One region of the Janthinobacterium sp. TPC_1 genome, then DNA from elsewhere that is predicted to be linked to it. Evidence: riboswitches for the same ligand, from Rfam matches in the RefSeq annotation. Region 1 holds a riboswitch; the other holds the start of a gene.

What was found. A riboswitch is a leader RNA that binds a small molecule or an ion and turns the genes downstream of it on or off. The one in region 1 is predicted to bind FMN.
Region 2: linked by a shared signal. The riboswitch ahead of ribB (3,4-dihydroxy-2-butanone-4-phosphate synthase) and the one ahead of ACQVLG_RS24875 (6,7-dimethyl-8-ribityllumazine synthase) in region 1 are both predicted to bind FMN.

The regions. Positions count from the first base shown of each region.
Region 1 covers NZ_CP195157.1:5,102,158-5,111,913, forward strand. Annotated here, with positions in the region: gene ACQVLG_RS24865 (ABC transporter substrate-binding protein) at 1-736, shown strand, start outside; gene ACQVLG_RS24870 (hypothetical protein) at 703-909, shown strand; gene ACQVLG_RS24875 (6,7-dimethyl-8-ribityllumazine synthase) at 985-1,488, opposite strand; FMN riboswitch at 1,664-1,825, opposite strand; gene ACQVLG_RS24880 (TonB-dependent receptor) at 1,900-3,597, opposite strand; partial or broken gene ACQVLG_RS24885 (TonB-dependent receptor plug domain-containing protein) at 3,776-4,273, opposite strand; gene ACQVLG_RS24890 (LLM class flavin-dependent oxidoreductase) at 4,496-5,650, opposite strand; gene ACQVLG_RS24895 (hypothetical protein) at 5,679-6,080, opposite strand; gene ACQVLG_RS24900 (LLM class flavin-dependent oxidoreductase) at 5,989-6,768, opposite strand; partial or broken gene ACQVLG_RS24905 (sigma-54 interaction domain-containing protein) at 7,009-8,089, opposite strand; gene ACQVLG_RS24910 (LLM class flavin-dependent oxidoreductase) at 8,361-9,692, shown strand; gene hmgA (homogentisate 1,2-dioxygenase) at 9,704-9,756, opposite strand, start outside.
Region 2 covers NZ_CP195157.1:5,827,601-5,837,356, reverse strand. Annotated here, with positions in the region: gene ACQVLG_RS28380 (LysR family transcriptional regulator) at 1-179, opposite strand, end outside; gene ACQVLG_RS28375 (MFS transporter) at 299-1,672, shown strand; gene ribB (3,4-dihydroxy-2-butanone-4-phosphate synthase) at 1,677-2,324, opposite strand; FMN riboswitch at 2,420-2,570, opposite strand; partial or broken gene ACQVLG_RS28365 (M16 family metallopeptidase) at 2,756-3,862, shown strand; gene ACQVLG_RS28360 (M16 family metallopeptidase) at 5,037-5,597, shown strand; gene ACQVLG_RS28355 (hypothetical protein) at 5,691-5,888, shown strand; gene ACQVLG_RS28350 (methyl-accepting chemotaxis protein) at 6,061-7,608, shown strand; gene ACQVLG_RS28345 (ThiF family adenylyltransferase) at 7,721-8,590, shown strand; gene ACQVLG_RS28340 (nitroreductase family protein) at 8,591-9,700, shown strand.

The DNA of each region.
Region 1 (9,756 bases):
GGGCGGCGAGCTGGCGCGCCACCATTACGACCATGGCCTGTCCACGCTCGTGCGCGAAGGCGGCAACCTGCTGGCCCTGCCCGCGCGCGCGCAAGGGGCGCCCACGCGTCTGATCGGCCTGACCTGGATCGACGAATGGCAAGCCATTCTCGTGCGCCCCGGTTCCGGCATCGCCACGCCAGCGCAACTGCAGGGCAAGCGCCTGGCGCTGCCCGTGTTCCGCGCCGAAGACTTGCGCGAGAACCGGCGCGGGCGCAGCATCGCGCGCGGCATGAGCCTGGCCGGCTACAAGGGTGTGCTGGCGTCGGCCGGACTCACGCTCGACGACGTGCAACTGGTGGAGGTGGGCGGCGAGGCGCCAGCGCAAGCCAATCTCGGCGCGGGACTGTGGCAAGGCATCGCGCCGCTGCTGCGCGGCGAAGTCGACGCCGTCTACGTAAAAGGCGCGGCGGCGGCCGAGGCGGCCCGCGCGGCGGGGCTGGAAGTGGGCATCGACATCGACGCCCTGCCCGACCGGCGCTTCCGCGTCAACAACGGCACGCCGCGCCCGATCACCGTGCATGCATCCATGCTGGAACAGCATTTCGAGCTGGTCGTGCGCTTCCTGACGCAGACCTTGCGCGCGCCGCGCACTGGGCGCGCAGCCACAAAGAAGAGGTGCTGGCCATCCTGCAGGGCGAGACGCGGGCCGGCGCCGACGCCGTGGCCGAAGCCTACCGCGACGGTTTTCACCTGACCCTGGCGCCCGACCTGTCCGACGACAAGGTGGCGCTGTTCCGCCTGCAGAAGGATTTTCAATTGCAGCACGGTTTTCTCGACCGCGACGTCGATATCGACAGCTGGATCGACCGCCGGCCATTGGAAGAGGCGCAGCGCAGGCTCGACGCGCTGCTGCGGCAGGCGGCATAAGGAAATGGGGCCAGCCCATGGCAACATGTGCTGGCCCCACAGGCACTATCGATTCACGGCAGGCCGGCTGCTAGGCTAGGCTGCCAGCGCCGCCTGCGGCGCGCTGGCCGGTTGCGCCAGCCGCTGCAGCGAATGGATGGTGGCGGCGCAGGCCGTCGCCAGTTCCACGCCCTTGACCTTGAAGTGCTGGAAGTAGAATGCCTGGTGCTCCTGGCCCGCATGGAAGTGGTGCGGGGTCAGCACGGCCGACAGCACGGGCACGCCCGTCGCCAGCTGCACCTGCATCATGCCGGAAATGACGGCATCGGCGACGAAATCATGGCGGTATATGCCGCCGTCCACCACCAGGGCGGAAGCGGCAATCGCCGCGTACCGGCCGCTTTTGGCCAGCACTTGCGCATGCAGGGGGATTTCAAAGGCGCCGGCGACGTCGATGACGTCGATATCGCTCTCGGCGAAGCCCAGCGCGGCCATTTCCGCGATAAACGACAGCCTGCATTGCGCGACGATGTCGCGGTGCCAGCCCGCCTGGATGAAGGCGATGCGTTTGGCTGGTGTTGCGTGTGATGCTTGTGACATATAAAAGACTCCTGTTTTCAAGAATGATAAAAACAGGGCATCGGATCGAAGGGGATATGACGGGCGCATGAAAGCCACGCCCAACTGCGCATGCAGGCACGCGCGCAGACGCACCGACGGCAAACGCAGGCCGTCCATGCGCCGGGCGGATGCCGGCGTCGACACAATGATGCCATCCCGCTCTCTCTTTATCCGGACTATACCGTCGGCCCCGGAATCACACCAGGTCTGCTGACCTTGCCGTCATGGCCCGAAGACCGTGCCGGCAAGCGCTCGCGGGCTAGGCACGCATGCCATTACCGCCGGTGGGGAATCGCACCCCGCCCTGAGAACGTTGCATGGCCAGCGCAGCGGGTGCGGCAGCCATGCCCGGCGACTATAGCATATCGCCCCTGCCTCTGCCCTGCGCGGTCAGAACTGCAGCGTGTACGACGCGCCCACCGTGCGGCCCTGGCCGATGATCACCGTGTCGCCGTTGACGGCGCCGGGCACGAAGCTGGTAAGCGTGTGGTTGCGGTAGACCTTGTCGGCCAGGTTGTTCGCATACGCCGTGATGCGCTGCTTGCCGCCCGGGAGCACGTACGACAGGCGGGCGTTGGCCAGCGCGAAGCCGCCCTGGTTCAGCAGGTCGCGCGCGGCATTTTGCGGGTCGACATAGTAGTACTGCTTCGACGTGTAGCGCACGTCGCCGCTGAAGACCAGTTGCGCGCCATCGCCCAGCGGGTAGCGGTAGTCGGCCGCCAGCAGGGCCGTCACGTGGGGCGAGCGCACGAATTCATTGCCGGAGCGGTCGCCGCCATTGTTCTGGATGGCGAAATCGTCGAATTCCGTGCGCAGCAGGCCCAGGTTGGCATTGACGTGCAGGTTGTCCGTCGGCTGCGCCTCGATCTCGAATTCCGCGCCGTTGACGTGGGCCTTGCGCACGTTCTGCAGGTAATTGACGCTTTGCGTGGGGTCGCCGTTGTACACGCCCGTGATATTCACCTGCACGTTCTTGTAATCATAGTGAAAAACGTTGGCGTTGAAGTTCAGGCGCCCGTCCAGCCATTCGGACTTGATGCCCGCCTCGAACGAGTTCAGGGTTTCCGGCTTCACCGTGTTCAGCACCCGCACGTCCGTGGCGCTGGTGTTGTAGCCGCCGGACTTGATGCCGTGCGCGTACTTCAGGTAGCCGCGCAGGGTGCGGCTGAAGCGGTATTCGGGCGTCACGTCATACGTCAGCGCGTTCCACGTGGTCGATGGATTCGACGTGAAATTGTTGTTGGCCACGGAGGCGGCCGTGTAATTGCCGCCCCGGACCGTGTTCCACCAGTTGGCCGCATCGCCGAACGTCACCGTGTTCGAGACGGCCTGCACGCGCTGCAAGTCCAGGTCCTTGGTTTCCGTCGTCCAGCGCAAGCCGAACGTGGACAGCAGCTGCTCGCTGAAGTTGACGGTGGTGCTGCCGAAGATGGCCGCGCTGCGCGCCTTGTGCCGATAGATGGTGCGGTTGTAGCCGACGGGCTGCGTGCTGCCCGCCAGCGCCGGCACGGTGCCGTTGGGCAGGCGCGCGCCGGCCGAATCGGCATCGATCTTTTCATTGAAGTAGAACAGACCCGCCACCCAGCTCACGGCGCCGTTCTGCGGAGACGTCAGGCGCAGCTCCTGCGACACTTGCCGGCTGCTGGCCTTGGAACGGCTGCGGCCCACTTCCAGCGGCGTATTGTCGCTGTCGCCCGTGGCTTCGTTCCTGAAATTTTCATAGCCCGTGATGGAAGTGAGGGTCAATTCGCCCAGCGCATATTCGAGGTTCAGCTGGGCCCCGCCCTGTTGCACGTCGCTGTCGGCCGGCGCATTCGTGCTGACGTCGTCGGGGTTCGTGCTGGGGACGTAGCCGTTGCGGTAAATGCCATTGGCGCCATAGCTGGCCACGGTCGTGGTGGCGCCCTTGGTCGTGTAGTCGCGGTAATGCAGGTTCAGGTTCGCCGTCAGGTCGCGCCCGATCAGGGCCTTGAGCTGGCCGCGGATGGCGCTGTCCTTGAGCTTTCCATCGCGTTCGCCCGTAAACTGGTTGTGGAAGCGGCCCTTGTCCTGCTGCTCCGTATGGAAGGACAGCCGCCCCGCCAGCACCTCGTCGATCAGCGCGCCGCCGATGGCGCCCTTCGGCCACGGTGGTGTCGTAGCTGCCGTAGTCAAGCTTGGCGTAGCCGCTGGATTTGAACGAGGGTTTGCGCGAGATCACGTTGATGGCGCCGCCCGTCGTGTTCTTGCCCCACAGGGTGCCTTGCGGGCCGCGCAGCACTTCCACCCGGTCCAGGTCGAACAGGGGAAAGCCCGTGGCGCTGGAATTGCTGATGTAGACGTCATCGAGGTAGAAGCCGACGGGGTTCGGGAAATCCACCTGCTGCTGGCCCGCGCCCACGCCGCGTATCCACCAGCGCGGGCGGCCGTGCTGCTGCGTGCCGGCCGAGGCATTCGGCACGTAATTGAGGATTTCGCTGGCCGAGCGGCCGATGCCCGTGTCGAGCAGCTCCTTGCCGCCTAACACCGTGATCGCGCTGGGCACCTTCTGTGCCGATTCCTCGCGCTTTTGCGCCGTCACCGTCACCGATTGCAGCGAGGCTCCCTCGCCGGCGCCATTCGCGTCGGCCGCGGCAATGACATCGGCGCCAGGCGTTTCCGCATGGGCCAGACCTGGGGCGAGCATCAGGCCGCCGATGGCGAAGGCCGAGCGCAGCGCGCGGCGCACTGGCGTCAGGTGGAAAGGAAATGGGGAAGAGTCGGCGGGAGCAGTCGAACGGCGCATGGGTGATTATCCTTGAGTAAAGTCAAAACGCGAGATGGTGATGACCAGTATTGCAAGGCGCATGCCCGCTGCCGCAGCGCAGCAAAACAGAACGTAAGTATTTGATTTCAAAGGAAGACTAACGTCATGATAGCGCTGTTGATTTGGCAGCAGCGCCGGTGCCGCGTGCTGCCTGCGCGACAGCAGGCGGTGGCGCTGCTGTCGCGGCAACAGGGGAAAGGATCAGGCGGCGCGCAGCAGTGCCGCCGTGTGGCCGCGCACGAGGGGCAGCACTTCCTCGCCCACGCGGTACGCTTCTTCCAGGTGCGGCGTGCTGGCCAGGATGAAGGCGTCGGCGCCCAGTTGCACCAGTTCATCGAGGCGTTCGGCCACCTGCTGGTAGCTGCCGACGATGCCCTGCGTCTGCCCGCCGCGCAGCAGATTAAAACCGGACCAGATGTTCGGCGCCGTGATCAAGTCCTTGTAGCTGTTCAAGGTAGTCGGGCGGTTGCCGCGCTGGCGCGCCGCGCCCACGGAGTCGCCGCCATCGGCACCGAGGAACTGGCGCAGGGTGGCGGCATCGACGGCGTCAAAACCCTTGCGCACCTCGTCCCACGCCTCTTCCTCCGTGGCGCGGGCAACGATGTCGACGCGCACGGCGCACTTGATCTTGCGCCCCAGCAGCGCCGTCCTTTCATGCACACGGGCGAATTTTTCGCGCAGCTGCTCGAACGGTTCCAGCCACGTCAGGTAGTAATCGGCGTGCTTCGAGGCCGAACCGAGGGCCGCGTCGGAGGAACCGGAAAAATAGATCTCGGGGAAGTCCTGCTCCGACAACGGCGTGGCCAGGCCCGCGTCTTCCACCTGATAGAACTTGCCCTGGTAGGAAAACGGCCCGCCGCGCCACACGCCGCGCACCACGTCGAGAAATTCCGTCGTGCGCGTGTAGCGGTCGTCGTGGCCGGCCGCATCGCCCCACCACAGCTGCGCCGGGCCGCCGCCGCCCGTGATGACGTTGTACAGGGCGCGCCCGCCCGTGGCCCGCTGCAGGCTGGCCGTCATGCGCGCGGCCACCACGGGGTTCAGAAAGCCGGGCTGGAACGGGATCATGAAGCGGAAGGTGCGCGTCTCGCGCGCCAGCAGCGCGGAAATGGCCCATGGTTCATCCGTCATGGGGAAGGACGGAATCAGGCCGCCCTGGAAGCCCGATAGTTCGGCCGCCCGGGCGATCTCCGCCAGGTAGTCGATATACGTAAAACCGTCGGCGCCGCCGCCACCGAGGCCGGCCTGGCGCAGGTTGTCATTGCCGGGGAACCAGTCGCCGCGAAACGGCGTACGGGCGCGGTGCGAACCCGGTTCGCCATGCGTGGGGATGCGCCAGAAAAAATCGATTGCCATCAGGGGTACTCCTTCAAATAATGTGGATTCAAGCCGCTTGCAGCGCGGATGCCGTCAACGATGCGCGCAAGGCTGGCAATACGTGTTCGCCGATGCGGTAGGCCTCCTCGAAATGGGGGATGGCCGCCAGCACGAAGCTGGAAACTCCGGCCTGCGCATACGCTTGCAGCGCGGCGGCCACCTGCGCATAGCTGCCGACCAGGGCGCCGTGGGCGCCCGTTTGCGCTTGCGCAAAGCCGGGCCAGAAGGCGGCGGCACGGTCATCGAAGGGCGCATCGTCAGGTAGCCCGGCGCCGCTGCGGTAGCGCCGGGCGTCGCGCAAGGCTTCGTCGAACGTTTCACGGGCCAGCACGTCGATGCGCAAACCCGCCGCCACGGCGCGGCCCAGCTGGCGCGCCTGCGCTTGCAGGCTGCCGATGGAAGGCTGCAAGTCCGCCACGGGCGCCGCATCGAAGACGTGCACGTCGGTCGGCCTGGCGCGCCGACAGGGCCAGCGCCTCGGGGCTGTCGCCCGTCAGGTAGATGCCGTTGACGGGGTGGTCCGCCAGCGGACCCTTGAAGCCGCCATCCTGCACTTCGAAGAACCTGCCCTTGAAGCTGAACGGCGACGTACTTTGCACGCCGCGCGCCACCGTGATGAATTCATCGATGCGGGGCAGAATGTCGGCGTCGGGCGCCGCATCGCCCTGGCGGCGGTGCGCTGCCGCATCGCCGCCGTGCCCGATCTGCCAGGCGAAGCGCCCGCCCGTGAAGCGCTGGAAGCTGACGGCGTTCTTCGCCGCGTACACGGCCGACCCCCAGGCCGCGTCGAATTCGGCGATCAGTTTCAGATGGCGCGTGCTGCGGGCCAAATACCCCGCGACGATCCAGCTTTCATCGCCCTGCGTATCGTGGCGTATCTGGATGCCGTCGAAGCCGGAAAGGTCGGCCGCGCGGGCGATCTGGTGCAGGTAGTCGAAGTAAGTGAAGGGCGGCGCGCGCCGCGCGGGTCGCTCACGCCCGCCTGCAGGGGGCTGGGCGCGCCAGCGGCCCGTTCGCCCCTGCGCGTGATGCCGGGTGCCGCGTAACGGCCATCGCCGCTGGTGGGCAATTGCCAGATGAATTCTATGGTCATGCATGGACTCCTGTCGTGGGTCGAAGAAAACACCGCTATGCGCTTTGGATATCTGCGCGCAGCGGCCTGCCCTTCCCTCCTCGCAGAAAACATGCCATGCCGCATACGCCGGCCAGCCCCATTCGCTGTTGATTTGGCAGCAACCGGCTGCAGCCAGGGCAGCAGCATGCTGCGCGCGCAGCAGCCATGAAAAAAGCCGGAGCCGCATCGCTGCGGGTCCGGCTCCAGGAAGGGCATCATGCGCCTAGTCGATGGCGCCCGCCTTTTTCAAAAAGGTGCGCAGGATATTGCGGCTCAGGTTCAGGTGCCTGGCCGTGCGCACCTGGTTGCGCTCATTGCGCTCCCACGCGCGGCGCGCACCAGTTCCTCCTGCTGCATCGCTTCGAATTCCACGGCCTCGCCCGAGTCGAGCAAGGCTTGCCAGGCGCGGGCAAAGCGCTCGGCGGCCAATAAATCGTCCTGGCCGGCCGCACCGTGGGCCGCGTAGGCGATGTCGGCGCCGCCGGCCCAGGCGTCCGGCACGGGTACAGGGGCGGACGCGGGCGCCGGAGCGCGGTGACAGCCCGACAAGCTCAGGTCCTCGGCGCGCACGACGCCGCTGCGGCAGACGAGCAGCGCGCGGTGGATGACGTTTTCCAGTTCGCGGATATTTCCCGGCCATGGATAGGCCAGCAAGGCTTGTTGCGCATCAAGATCCAGCTCGACCTCGCCCAGGTGCAGGCGCTGCGCATAGATGGCCATGAAGTGGCGCGTCAGCGGCATGATGTCGCCCGGGCGTTCGCGCAGGGGCCGCAGCGGCAGGCCGATCACCTGCAGCCGGTAATACAGGTCTTCGCGGAAGCGCCCGGCCCGTACGGCTTCGGCAGGTCCACGTTGGTGGCGGCGATCAGGCGCACGTCGATGGGGATGGCGCGCCGCGCGCCCAGGCGCACCACTTCGCGCTCCTGCAGCACGCGCAGCAGCTTGACCTGCATCGCCAGCGGCAAGTCGCCGATCTCGTCGAGGAACAGGGTGCCGCCGCTGGCCGTCTCGAACCAGCCCGGTTTGCCCTGCTGCGCGCCCGTAAATGCGCCCTTTTCATAGCCAAACAGTTCGCTCTCGACGAGGGTTTCGGAAAACGCGCCGCAGTTGATCGCCACGAAAGTCTGCTCGGCGCGCCCGCTCAAGCCGTGCACGTGGCGCGCAATCAGCTCTTTTCCCGTCCCCGTCTCGCCCGTGATCAGCACCGTCGCCTCGCTGGGCGCGATGCGTTCGATCAGTTCATGCAACTGGCGCGAACGGGGGTCGGCAAAGACAAAGGCCGTGGCGCGCACCAGCAAGCTCATTTGCTGCGGGTCGCGGAAGGCGACGAGCGCACCATCATCGTCGGCGCTGGCGCCACGGGCAAGGTGGGCGCTGCGCGCGAAATCGCTGCTGAAATTGTGGGCTAAGAGTTCCATGGGCCGACTATACCGCGCGCCATCTGCAGGCGTGAACGAATGGTGCCGCGCTAGCTTATCCGGATTTTGCATATGCGGGCGCTGGCCCCTTGCTGGCCCGAAGCTTGCATCGGCATTGACGCAGATCATGTTGCCACCCCACCACGGAGCTTCCCCCATGCCAGCACGCCAGCTCGTCCTGAACGTCTTTTTGCAGCGCCACGGCCACCATCCGGCCGCCTGGCGCCATCCATCCGCCAGCGCCAGCGGACGGCCCGACCTGGCCTGGTGGCTGCGCGCCGCCAGGCTGGCCGAGGCGGCCAGGTTCGACAGCTTTTTCATCGCCGACTTCATCGGCCGCTCGGGCGACGTCACGCCGGACACGGGCCGCGCCGCCATCGGCCTGCCGTTCGAACCCTTCACGCTGCTGTCGGCGATTGCCGCCGTCACCAGCCACATCGGCCTGATCGCCACCGTCAACACGAATTACGAGCACCCGTATCACGTGGCGCGCAAATTCAGTTCGCTCGACCACCTGAGCGGCGGGCGCGCGGGCTGGAACGTCGTTTCCTCGTTCGCCGAGCATACGGCGCGCAATTTCGGCATCGATGCGCCGCGCAGCCACGCGCAGCGCTATGCGCGCGCCGATGAATTCGTCGCCCTGTCCAAGGCCCTGTGGGACAGCTGGGACGACGATGCCTTCGACCGGCCAGACCGCGCCGGCGGCCAGTTCTACCAGCCGGCCGCGAGCCATGCGCTCGATTTCCGGGGCGAGTATTTTGCCTCGCAAGGCTTGCTGGACTTGCCCCGCCCCGTGCAGGGCCACCCCGTGCTGGTCCAGGCGGGCAATTCCGAGACGGGCCGCGAATTTGCCGCGCGGCTGGCCGAGATGGTGTACTGCTCCGCCACCTCGCTGCCCGTGGCGCAGGCGTATTATGCGGACGTGAAAGGCCGCATGGCGAAATATGGCCGCGCCGAAGATCAGTTGAAGGTCACGCCGGGCCTGTCCGTCGTGGTGGCGGAATCGGACCAGCAGGCGCAAGACCAGTTCGGCGAGCTGCAGGACCTGGTCGACTTCAGCAACCTGGAATTTGGCGGCTTCGACTTGTCCGGCTATCCGCTCGACGGCCCCCTGCCCGACCTGCCCTACCAGGCGGGCGACAACGGCAAGGGACGTTTTCAACAGCAGCTGGAGCTGGCCCGCCGCGAGCACCTGACCTTGCGCCAGCTGGTGCTGCGCTTTCGCGTGGCGCGCGGCCACCTGCAAGCGATCGGCTCCGTCAGGACGGTGGCCGACGTGATGGAGCAGTGGTTCGTGGAACGGGGCGCGGACGGCTTCAACGTCGTGCCGCCCCTGCTGCCGCAAGGCTTCGAGGACTTTACGCGGCTGGTGGTGCCGGAACTGCAGCGGCGCGGCCTGTTCCGCACCGAGTATGCGGCCAGCACCCTGCGCGGCCACCTGAGACTGGCGCGGCCCGCCAACCCGCATACGCGGGCGCGGGCCATTTGAGCTGGACCTGGCTAAGCTTGATCCGGATCAAAATGCTTGCGCAAGCCTTGCCAGCACTCGAAAT
Region 2 (9,756 bases), 730 kb from region 1:
GGCGTGGGCACGTAGCCCGACGGCGTGCGCAGGAACAGGGTGGCGCCCAGCGACGCTTCCAGCGCGGCCAGGCGGCGCCCGCACGTGGCCTGGTCGATGATGCACAGCAGGGCGGCCGCGCCGCGCAGGGTGCCGGCCCGGCCGATGGCCAGAAAGATGCGCGCGTTATCCCAATCCAAGCTGCTTCTCCTGTTTTATATGGTGATGCATTTTTGCATCAGTGTGCCGAGTTTATGCCTGTTTACCGCATCGCGCAACGCTCGCATAATGGCTGCCCCCTGTTACTGCAAGGAGTACCATGACTGCCCCCACACCGCACCGCGCCAGCGGCTTGATCCTGCTGACCCTGGCCTTCGGCTTCGTCATGGCCATGCTCGACGTCACGGCCGTCAACGTGGCGCTGTCCGATATCGCGCTGGACTTGAATATTCCGCTGACGGGCCTGGTCTGGGTGGTCGATGGCTACACCTTGACGTTTGCCGCGCTGCTGCTGGCCGGCGGCGCGCTGGCCGACCGCTACGGGCCGAAAGCCGTGTACCAGGGCGGCCTCGGCGTCTTCATCCTCGGCTCGGTGCTGTGCGGCGCCGCGCCCGACGGGCATTTTTTGACGGCGGCGCGCCTGCTGCAGGGCGCGGGCGCGGCCCTGTTCATGCCCAGCTCGCTCAGCCTGCTCACGCACAGCTTTGAAGACGAGCGCGAGCGCACGCGCATGCTCGGCGCCTGGTCGGCGCTGGTGGGCGTGGCCGGTGCATCCGGCCCCCTGATCGGCGGCATCCTAGTGCACCAGTTCGGCTGGCGCAGCGTCTTCTGGGTCAACGTGCCGCTGGGCGTGCTGGCCATCGTCATGGCGCAGCTGCTGCTGGTGGCGCCGGCGCGCCAGCCGCGCGATCTGTCTCTGTTCAGCCATGCGCTCGGCGTGGCGGCGCTGGCGGGCCTCAGTTTCGTGCTGATCGAAGGCCCCGTGCTGGGCTGGCTGTCGCCGGGCGTGCTGGCGGCGGGCGCATTGACGGTGCTGTCGGCCTGGCAATTGCTGCGGCGCGAGCGCAGCGGCAGCCATCCGCTGTTGCCGCGTGAACTGTTTCACAGCAGCAGCTTTGGCGCGGCCAATGGCGTGGGGTTTCTGATCAATTTCTGCGTGTTCGGGCAATTGTTCTTATTGAGCCTGTTTTTGCAGCAGTCGGGCGGCGCCGATGCCCTGCAGTCGGGCTTGCGCCTGTTGCCCATGATGGCGGCCTATACGGTGGGGAACTTTATGGCGGGAAGTATTGCGGCGCGTCATGGCACGCGCCTGCCCATGCTGCTAGGCTTGCTGGTGGGTGCCGTCATGGCCTTGCTGCTGATGGGCTTGCGTCCGGGCACGCCATATGGCTGGCTGGCGCTGGGCACGGCCGTCATGAATGTGGCCATCGGCATCGCCATTCCCGCCATGACGGCCACCGTGATGCGGGTGGCCGGCAAGCGGCATGCGAACAGCGCGGCGGCGGCCTTGAATGCCAACCGCCAGATCGGCGCGCTGGTGGGCGTGGCGCTGATCGGCAGCATCCTGCACATGGTGCCGGACTGGTCGCTGCGCCTGCCGCTGGCTTACGCGACGATCGCCGCCGCGTATGGCCTGGCGGCGGGCCTCGTCTACCGGCACGTGCATCTGCCGAAGGCGGTAGCTGCCGCTTGACGGATTATTGCGCGTGCTTGCTGCGCCACTCCACCAGTTCTTCGATGGTGAGAATCGGCATGCCGTGCAGTTCGGCGAAGCGCTCGATATCGTCGCCGCGCATCATGGTGCCGTCCGGGTTCATCAGTTCGCACAGCACGGCGGCCGGGTTCAGGCCCGCCATGCGCGACAGGTCGACGGAGCCTTCCGTGTGGCCACGGCGCTCGAGCACGCCGCCGGGCGCGGCTCGCAGGGGGAAGACGTGGCCGGGGCGCACCAGGTCGGCGGGCTTGGCATTTGGCGCGATGGCGGCGCGGATGGTGGTGACGCGGTCGGCGGCCGACACGCCCGTCGTGACGCCGTCGCGCGCCTCGATGGAGACGGTAAACGGCGTGCCGTAGCGGCTGCCGTTGTCGGACGACATGGGCGGCAATTCCAGCTTGCTGACGACGTCCGTGGGCAGGCACAGGCAGACGATGCCGCTGCATTCGCGGATCAGCAGGGCCATGGTTTCGTTCGTGAGTTTCTCGGCAGACAGGATCAGGTCGGCTTCGTTTTCACGGTCGAAATCGTCGAGCAGGATGACGGGGATGCCGGCGCGCATGGCGGCCAGGGCGGACTGGATGCGGCCTTCCAGGTCGTTGGAAAGCAGGGTATAGCTGTTGACTAACATGGTGAAACGCTCCTCGCATAGGCGAAAAACGCTGCAGGGCAAGCGAATAGACGCAGCCGGCCGCATCGACAGGTCGATGGGACATCGCGTTTACTGCACATCTTCTTTCATCCGGACTATACCGTCGGCTCTGGAGTCACACCAGATCTGCTGACCTCGCCAAGCGGTGCCTGGAAAGCGCTCGCGGGCTTGACCGTTGCCGGTCTTACCGCCGGTGGGGAATCGCACCCCGCCCCGAAGACGTATTGTTGTGCCGGTCCACATGACCGGCGGCAATACTTTAGCACAATTGAAAAAACCTGGCAGGACACCGTTGAGTTTGTCATTCGGCAAAGTTGCCTGGGAAAAGCGGTTTTTCCTAAGCTGTTTTTAATGGCGGAAACAGAATTTCAGTGTAAGGTATGGCTACTGAATCTTACCGTTGAGAATACATGAAGCTGAGTAAATTACGCCTGATCTCGGGCGCCGTCTTGCTGGCCTGCGCCTGCATGGCCCAGGCGGAAATCCGTTTGACCGATCCCCTGCCGCTGGCACCAGAAGTTACCGTAGGAAAATTGCCGAACGGCTTGACCTATTACATCAAGAAAAATGCCCGTCCCGCCCAGAAAGTGGAATTGCGGCTGGTGGTGAAAGCCGGCTCCATCCTGGAAGATGACGACCAGCAAGGCCTCGCGCATTTCACGGAACACATGGCCTTCAATGGTTCCACGCATTTCAAGCGCAATGAGCTGATTTCCTACTTGCAATCGATCGGCGTGAAGTTCGGCGCCGACTTGAATGCCTACACGAGTTTCGATGAAACCGTCTACGTGCTGCCGATTCCGACGAACAAGAAGGAAAACCTGGAAAAGGGTTTTCTCGTGCTGGAAGACTGGGCGCATGGCTTGAAATTCAATCCGGCCGACATCAACAGCGAGCGCGGCATCGTGCTGGAAGAGGCGCGCCTGGGCAAGGGCGCCAGCGACCGCATGAACAAGGTGCTGTATCCGAAGCTGCTGAACGGTTCGCGCTATGCGCAACGCATGCCGATCGGCAAGGAATCCGTGCTGAAGACCTTCAAGCCGGAAGCCATCAAGCGTTTCTACAAGGATTGGTATCGTCCCGACCTGATGGCCGTGATGGTGGTCGGTGACGTGGAGCCGAAACAGGCTGAAAAGCTGATCCAGCAGCATTTCGGCAAGCTGAAAAACCCCGCGAAACCGCGCCCGCGCCTGTATGCGGAGGTGCCGCAGCGCTCGCAAACGGAAGCGCTGGTGATCACGGACAAGGAAGCGCCCGACGACAGCGTCTTCATCCGCTACCCGATCCGCGCCGCGCAGGAACCCGTCACGATTGCCGACTACCGCCGCCAGATGATCGAAAACCTGTATGGGCAAATGCTCAGCGCCCGCATGCAGGAATTGACGCAGCAAGCCAACCCGCCGTTCATCCAGGGCGGCAGCAGCATGGGCAAGCTGGTGCGCGGCTATGAATCGTTCAGCGCGTATGCCTTGCTGGGCAAGGGCGGCGTGCAGCCGGCCGTCGATGCGCTGGTGCAGGAAGACGAGCGGGCGCGCCGCTTCGGTTTCAGCCAGGCTGAGCTGGACCGCGCGCGCAAGGATATGTTGCGCAATTACGAGCGCGCCTACAGCGAACGCGACAAGTCCGATTCGGCCGGTTTCGTGGCCGAGTATTCGCGCAACTTCCTGGAGCAGGAAGCCATTCCCGGCATCGCCAATGAATTGCTGTACGCGCAGGAACTCTTGCCGCAGGTAACCTTGCAGGAAATCAACGAAACGGTGGCCAAGGTGATTCCCGACCAGCAAAAGAAACTGGTGGTCTTCATGGGCGCCGAGCCGAAGGCGGGCGATGCGGCCTCGACCGTGCCGACACAGCAGCAATTGCTCGACGCGGTGGCGCAGGCGGAGCGGCAAACCGTCGAGCCGCGCACGGAAAAAGTGCTTGCCAGCAAGCTGATGGACGGCCCGCCGGCCGGCGGCAGCATCGTCTCGGAAAAACTGAACAGCGCCATCGGCGTGACGGAACTGACCCTGGGCAATGGCGTGCGCGTGCTGCTGAAACCGACGGACTTCAAGAACGACCAGGTGCTGATGGGTTCGACCCGTTTCGGCGGCCAGTCGCTGTTCGGCGATGCCGACATCTACAACGCCCGCTATGCGAGCGCCGTGGTCGGCAGCATGGGGCTGAAAGACCTGGCGCCGCTGGACTTGCAGAAAGTGCTGGCCGGCAAGACGGTCAACGTGGGCGCCTCGCTGGGCGAGCTGAGCGAAGGCTTTGGCGGCTCGGCCAGCAGCGCCGATGTGGAAGCCATGCTGCAACTGGTGTATCTGTATTTCCATGACGTGCGCAAGGATGCGGGCCTGTACCAGTCCTTCATCGGCAAGCAGCAGGACCTGGCGAAAAACAGCATGGCGCAGCCGGAAGCCGTGTTCTACGATGCCGTCCAGCATGCGATGTATGGCGACAACCCGCGCGTCGATGGCGTGCCGCGCGCGGCCGACTTCGACAAGGTGGGCCTGGACCGTTCACTGGAAATCTTCCGCCAGCGCTTTTCCAGCGCGCGCGGCATGACCTTCATCTTTGCGGGCAGCTTCGAGCTCGACAAGATCAAGCCCCTGATCGCCAGCTACCTGGGCACCTTGCCCGTGGCCGACGTGGCGCACGCCTACCGCGACGTGGGCATGCGCCCCGTCAGCGGGGTGGTCAAGAAGAATGTCTACATGGGCAGCGAGCCCAAAAGCACGATTTCCATCACCTTCAATGGCGATGCCGCGTACGGACGAGCAAAAGCTGACCCTGCAGGCGCTGGGCGAGGTGCTGAACCTGAAAGTCATCGAAGTGCTGCGCGAAAAGATGAGCATGATCTATGGCGGCGGCTTCGAAACGTCGATGGGCCAGCATCCGTATGGCCACTATTCGGTGGCCTTGAACTTGCCGACGGGGCCGGAAAACGTGGATAAGGTGATCGCCGCCGCCTTTGCCGAAATCAACAGGATGAAGGCGGACGGGCCATCCGCGGCCGACCTGGAAAAGGTCAAGCTGAACTGGATCACGCGCCAGCAAAAGTCCTTGCGCGAAAACCGCTACTGGATGAGCCAGCTGATGGGCTCGGTGACGCAGGGACGCGACCCCGCGCACATCCTGCGCTACGAGCAGCGCGTGCGCGCCCTCACGCCGCAAGCCGTCAAACTGGCGGCGCAGCGCTATCTGAACATGGATAACTATGTGCAGGTGGTGCTGTACCCGGAACGTAAAAATGTTGCAGTGAAGTAATCTTCATGCTGGCGTTGCCGGGGCGCCAGTGTGCCGAAGCTGTTAAAATGCTGCTAATGGATGTGATCGCAATTTAACAAGCAAGGAAATACGATGGCTAAGAAAGAAGAACTCGATCCGGAAACCCTGGAGTTGATCAACTGGTGTATCGAGGTCGAAGGCTTCCTCGTGGCCGGCGGCGCCACCGTGGCGCAGGCGCAAGACCATATCGAAGAGCAGGTAGAGTGGTTTACCGATCAGTTCTATGACGGCTTGACGCCGGAAGAGGCGGCCAAGGAAGCCTTGGCCTGACCTTCAGTCAGACTTCAGCAAGACATATGCGGGCGGTGCCTGCCGGGCATCAGCCTGGTAGCGCCGCCCGCTTTGCTTTTCTGAAAAGATTTCCACATGGAAATTGTTTATAATTCCACATTTTATTCTTTACCCAGGCTCCCATGACTCTCCGTTCGCGCATTCTCCTCCTGTGTTTCAGCACCTTGCTGGGCATCGTCCTCATCGCATCTTTTCCCTGTATTCCCTGCGCCAGACCATGATGGCGGAAAGGGTCGAGCAATTGACGGTGCTGGTCGAGCTGGCCAATGCCTCGGTGGAAAAGGCGTATGCGCTGGAACAGTCGGGCAAGCTCACGCGTGAGCAGGCGCAGCAGCAGGCCAAGCTGGCCATCGGCAGCTTCGTCAAGGACGAGATGTATTACTTTGTGCGCGATTTCAGCACCGACTTGCTGTACGTGCACCCGAATCCTGCGCGCATCGGCACGCCGCAAAAGAACATGAAGCAGTCGGGCGACCGCTACCGCGTGGCCCTGGCCAACAGCCGCATCGGCATGGTGCAGGCGGACGGCACGCGTCCCGGCGTGAAGGACCCGGTGGCGAAGATGTATGCCGTGGTGAAATTTGCGCCGTGGGACTGGGTGGTCGGCACGGGCACGTATATCGATGACATCAATCACAAGTTCTGGGCCCAGGCGGGCGTGCTGCTGGCCATCGGCGGCGCGCTGATGCTGGTGGTGGGCAGCCTGGCGGCCCTGATGCTGCGCCGCATCCTGGCCCAGCTCGGTGGCGAGCCCGACTATGCAGCGGCCATCGTGGCGCAGATCGCCCAGGGCGACCTGACGACGCAGATCGATACGCGTCCCGGTGATACGTCCAGTCTGTTGATGGCCATCAAGGCCATGCGCGACAACCTGGCGCATCTGGTGAGCCAGGTGCGCAACGATGCGGAATCGATTTCCACGGCCTCGGGCGAGATCGCCTCGGGCAACCACGACCTGTCGGCGCGCACGGAGCAGCAGGCGGGTTCCCTGGAAGAAACAGCCTCGACCATGGAAGAAATGACCTCGACCGTCCGCCAGAATGCGGACAATGCGCGCCAGGCCAACCAGCTGGCCATTTCTGCCTCGCAAGTGGCGAGCCAGGCGGGCGGCGTGGTGGGCCAGGTGGTCGAGACCATGGGCGCCATCAATGCCTCGTCGAAAAAGATCGGCGACATCATCGCCGTCATCGACGGCATCGCCTTCCAGACGAATATCCTGGCCTTGAATGCAGCCGTGGAAGCGGCGCGCGCGGGCGAGCAGGGCCGTGGCTTCGCCGTCGTCGCCAGCGAAGTACGCAACCTGGCCCAGCGCTCGGCCGCGGCCGCCAAGGAGATCAAGCAATTGATCGACAGTTCCGCCGAACAGGTGGGCGCCGGTGAAAAACTCGTGGCGCTGGCGGGCGAAACGATGGAAAAAGTCGTCTCCAGCGTGCGGCACGTCACCGATATCGTGGCGGAGATTTCCTCGGCCAGCGCCGAGCAAAGCGCCGGCATCGAACAGATCAACCAGGCCATCGTCGAGATGGACAACATGACGCAGCAAAACTCGGCCCTGGTCGAGCAGGCATCGGCGGCGGCGCAAGCGATGAACGAGCAGGCGGCGGGACTGGCGCAGATCGTCAGCGTGTTCAAGGTGGGCGCCACGGCAGCGGTACCGCGTGCCGCCGGCATGGCGGCGCAGGCGCGCCTGCCGCGCTAGCCTTGGCGCCCATGTAGACGCAACACAGGTTCCTTCATCGTTGAAGGAACTTTTCATCTGGCCGTCTGTCCAACCTTCCTTGGTCCCTTGGGGACGTCTACACGAGGTGAGCATGACAGACGGTTTCTCCTATCACGCGGCGTTCGCCCGCAACCTGGGCTGGGTCACGCAGGCGGAGCAGGATAGCCTGCGCGGCAAGCGCGTGGCCATTGCCGGCATGGGCGGCGTGGGCGGCGTGCACTTGCTGACCCTGGCGCGGCTGGGCATCGGCGCCTTTCACATCGCCGATTTCGACACCTTCGACATCGCCAACTTCAACCGCCAGGCCGGCGCCATGGTCTCCACTCTGGGCCAGCCAAAGGTGGCCGTGCTGGCGCAGATGGCGACGGACATCAATCCCGAACTGGAGATCAAACAGTTTCCCGACGGCATACACGAGAGCAACCTGGCGGAGTTCTTTGCCGGTGTCGACCTGTACGTGGACGGCCTGGATTTCTTCGCCTTTCCCGCGCGCCAGGCCACCTTTGCCACCTGCGCGCGCCTGGGCATTCCTGCCATCACGGCCGCGCCGCTGGGCATGGGCACGGCCGTGCTCAGTTTCATGCCGGGCGGCATGACGTTCGAAGAGTATTTTGGCTGGGGCGACTTGCCGGAAGAAGAAAAAGCCCTGCGCTTTCTCGTCGGCCTGGCGCCGGCCGGCCTGCACGGCCCGTATCTGGTCGACCCGTCCGCCATCAACCTGAAGGAGCGGCGCGGGCCGTCGACCATCATGGGCTGCCAGCTGTGCGCGGGCGCGGCCGCCACGGAAGCCCTGAAGATCCTGTTGAAACGGGGCAAGGTCATGGCGGCGCCGCATGGCGTGCATTTCGACGCCTACCGCAACAAGCTCGTGCATACCTGGCGTCCGGGCGGCAACCGCCACCCGCTGCAACGGCTGGCAATGGCCATCATCAAGCGCCGGCGTGCGGCGCAGGGGGCGTAAATGGCGCAAGCACCGCAGCTCGATCCCATACTGGAAAACATCCTCGACCAGGCGCGCTGGGCGCCCAGCGGCGACAACACGCAGCCGTGGCGCTTTGAAGCCATCGAGCCGCGCCACGTCGTCGTGCATGGCTTCGATACGCGCAGCCACTGCGTGTACGACCTCGACGGCCATCCCAGCCAGTTGTCGCTGGGCGCCTTGCTCGAAAGCATGGCACTGGCGGCCAGCAGCCACGGCTTGCGCATGGAGGCGCGCCGGCGCACGGCCATGCCCGATACCCTGCCCACCTTCGATGTGCGCTTTGTCGACAGCCCCGGCCTGCTGCCCGACCCGCTGGCGGCCTTCCTGCCGCAGCGCAGCGTGCAGCGGCGCCGGCTCAGCACGCGCCAGCTGCGCGCCAGCGAAAAGGCCGCGCTGGAGGGGAGTTTGCCCTCCGGCTACAAGGTGCAGTGGTACGAGGGCGGGCGCGCGCGCCTGGCCTGCGCCCGCCTGATGTTCGACAATGCCCGTCTGCGCCTGACCATGCCCGAGGCGCACAAGGTGCACCGCGACGTCATCGAATGGGGCGCGCGCTTCAGCGCCGACCGCATCCCGGAACAGGCGCTGGGTGTCGATCCGATGACGGCGCGGCTGATGCGCTGGGTCATGCAGAGCTGGCCCCGCGTGGATTTCTTCAATACCTGGCTGGCCGGCACCGTGGCGCCGCGCCTGCAGATGGACTTGCTGCCGGGCCTGTATTGCGCCGCGCATTTTGCGCTGCTGGCCGAGGCCTCGCCGCGCCATATCGACGATTACGTGGCGGCCGGCCGCGCCATGCAGCGCTTCTGGCTGACGGCCACGCAGCTGGGCCTGCAATTGCAGCCGGAACTGACGCCGCTGATCTTTGCCCGCTATGTGCGCGAACGGCGGGCCTTTTCGCGCACCGACGGCATGCAGGAACTGGCGCAGGAACTGGCGGGGCAATGCCAGGACGTGCTGGGGGCGGCGGCGTTTGAGCGGGCCGTGTTCCTGGGCCGCATCGGCGCCGGCCCGGCGGCCCAGGCGCGCTCCTTGCGCCGGCCGCTGCAAGAGTTGCTGGTGGTGCCGGCCGACGGCAAGACGCCTGCGTGAACGGCAGGCGTTTGCCGGCTGCCGCAGCGAAAAAAGCCGCTGAGGCCATCAGCGGC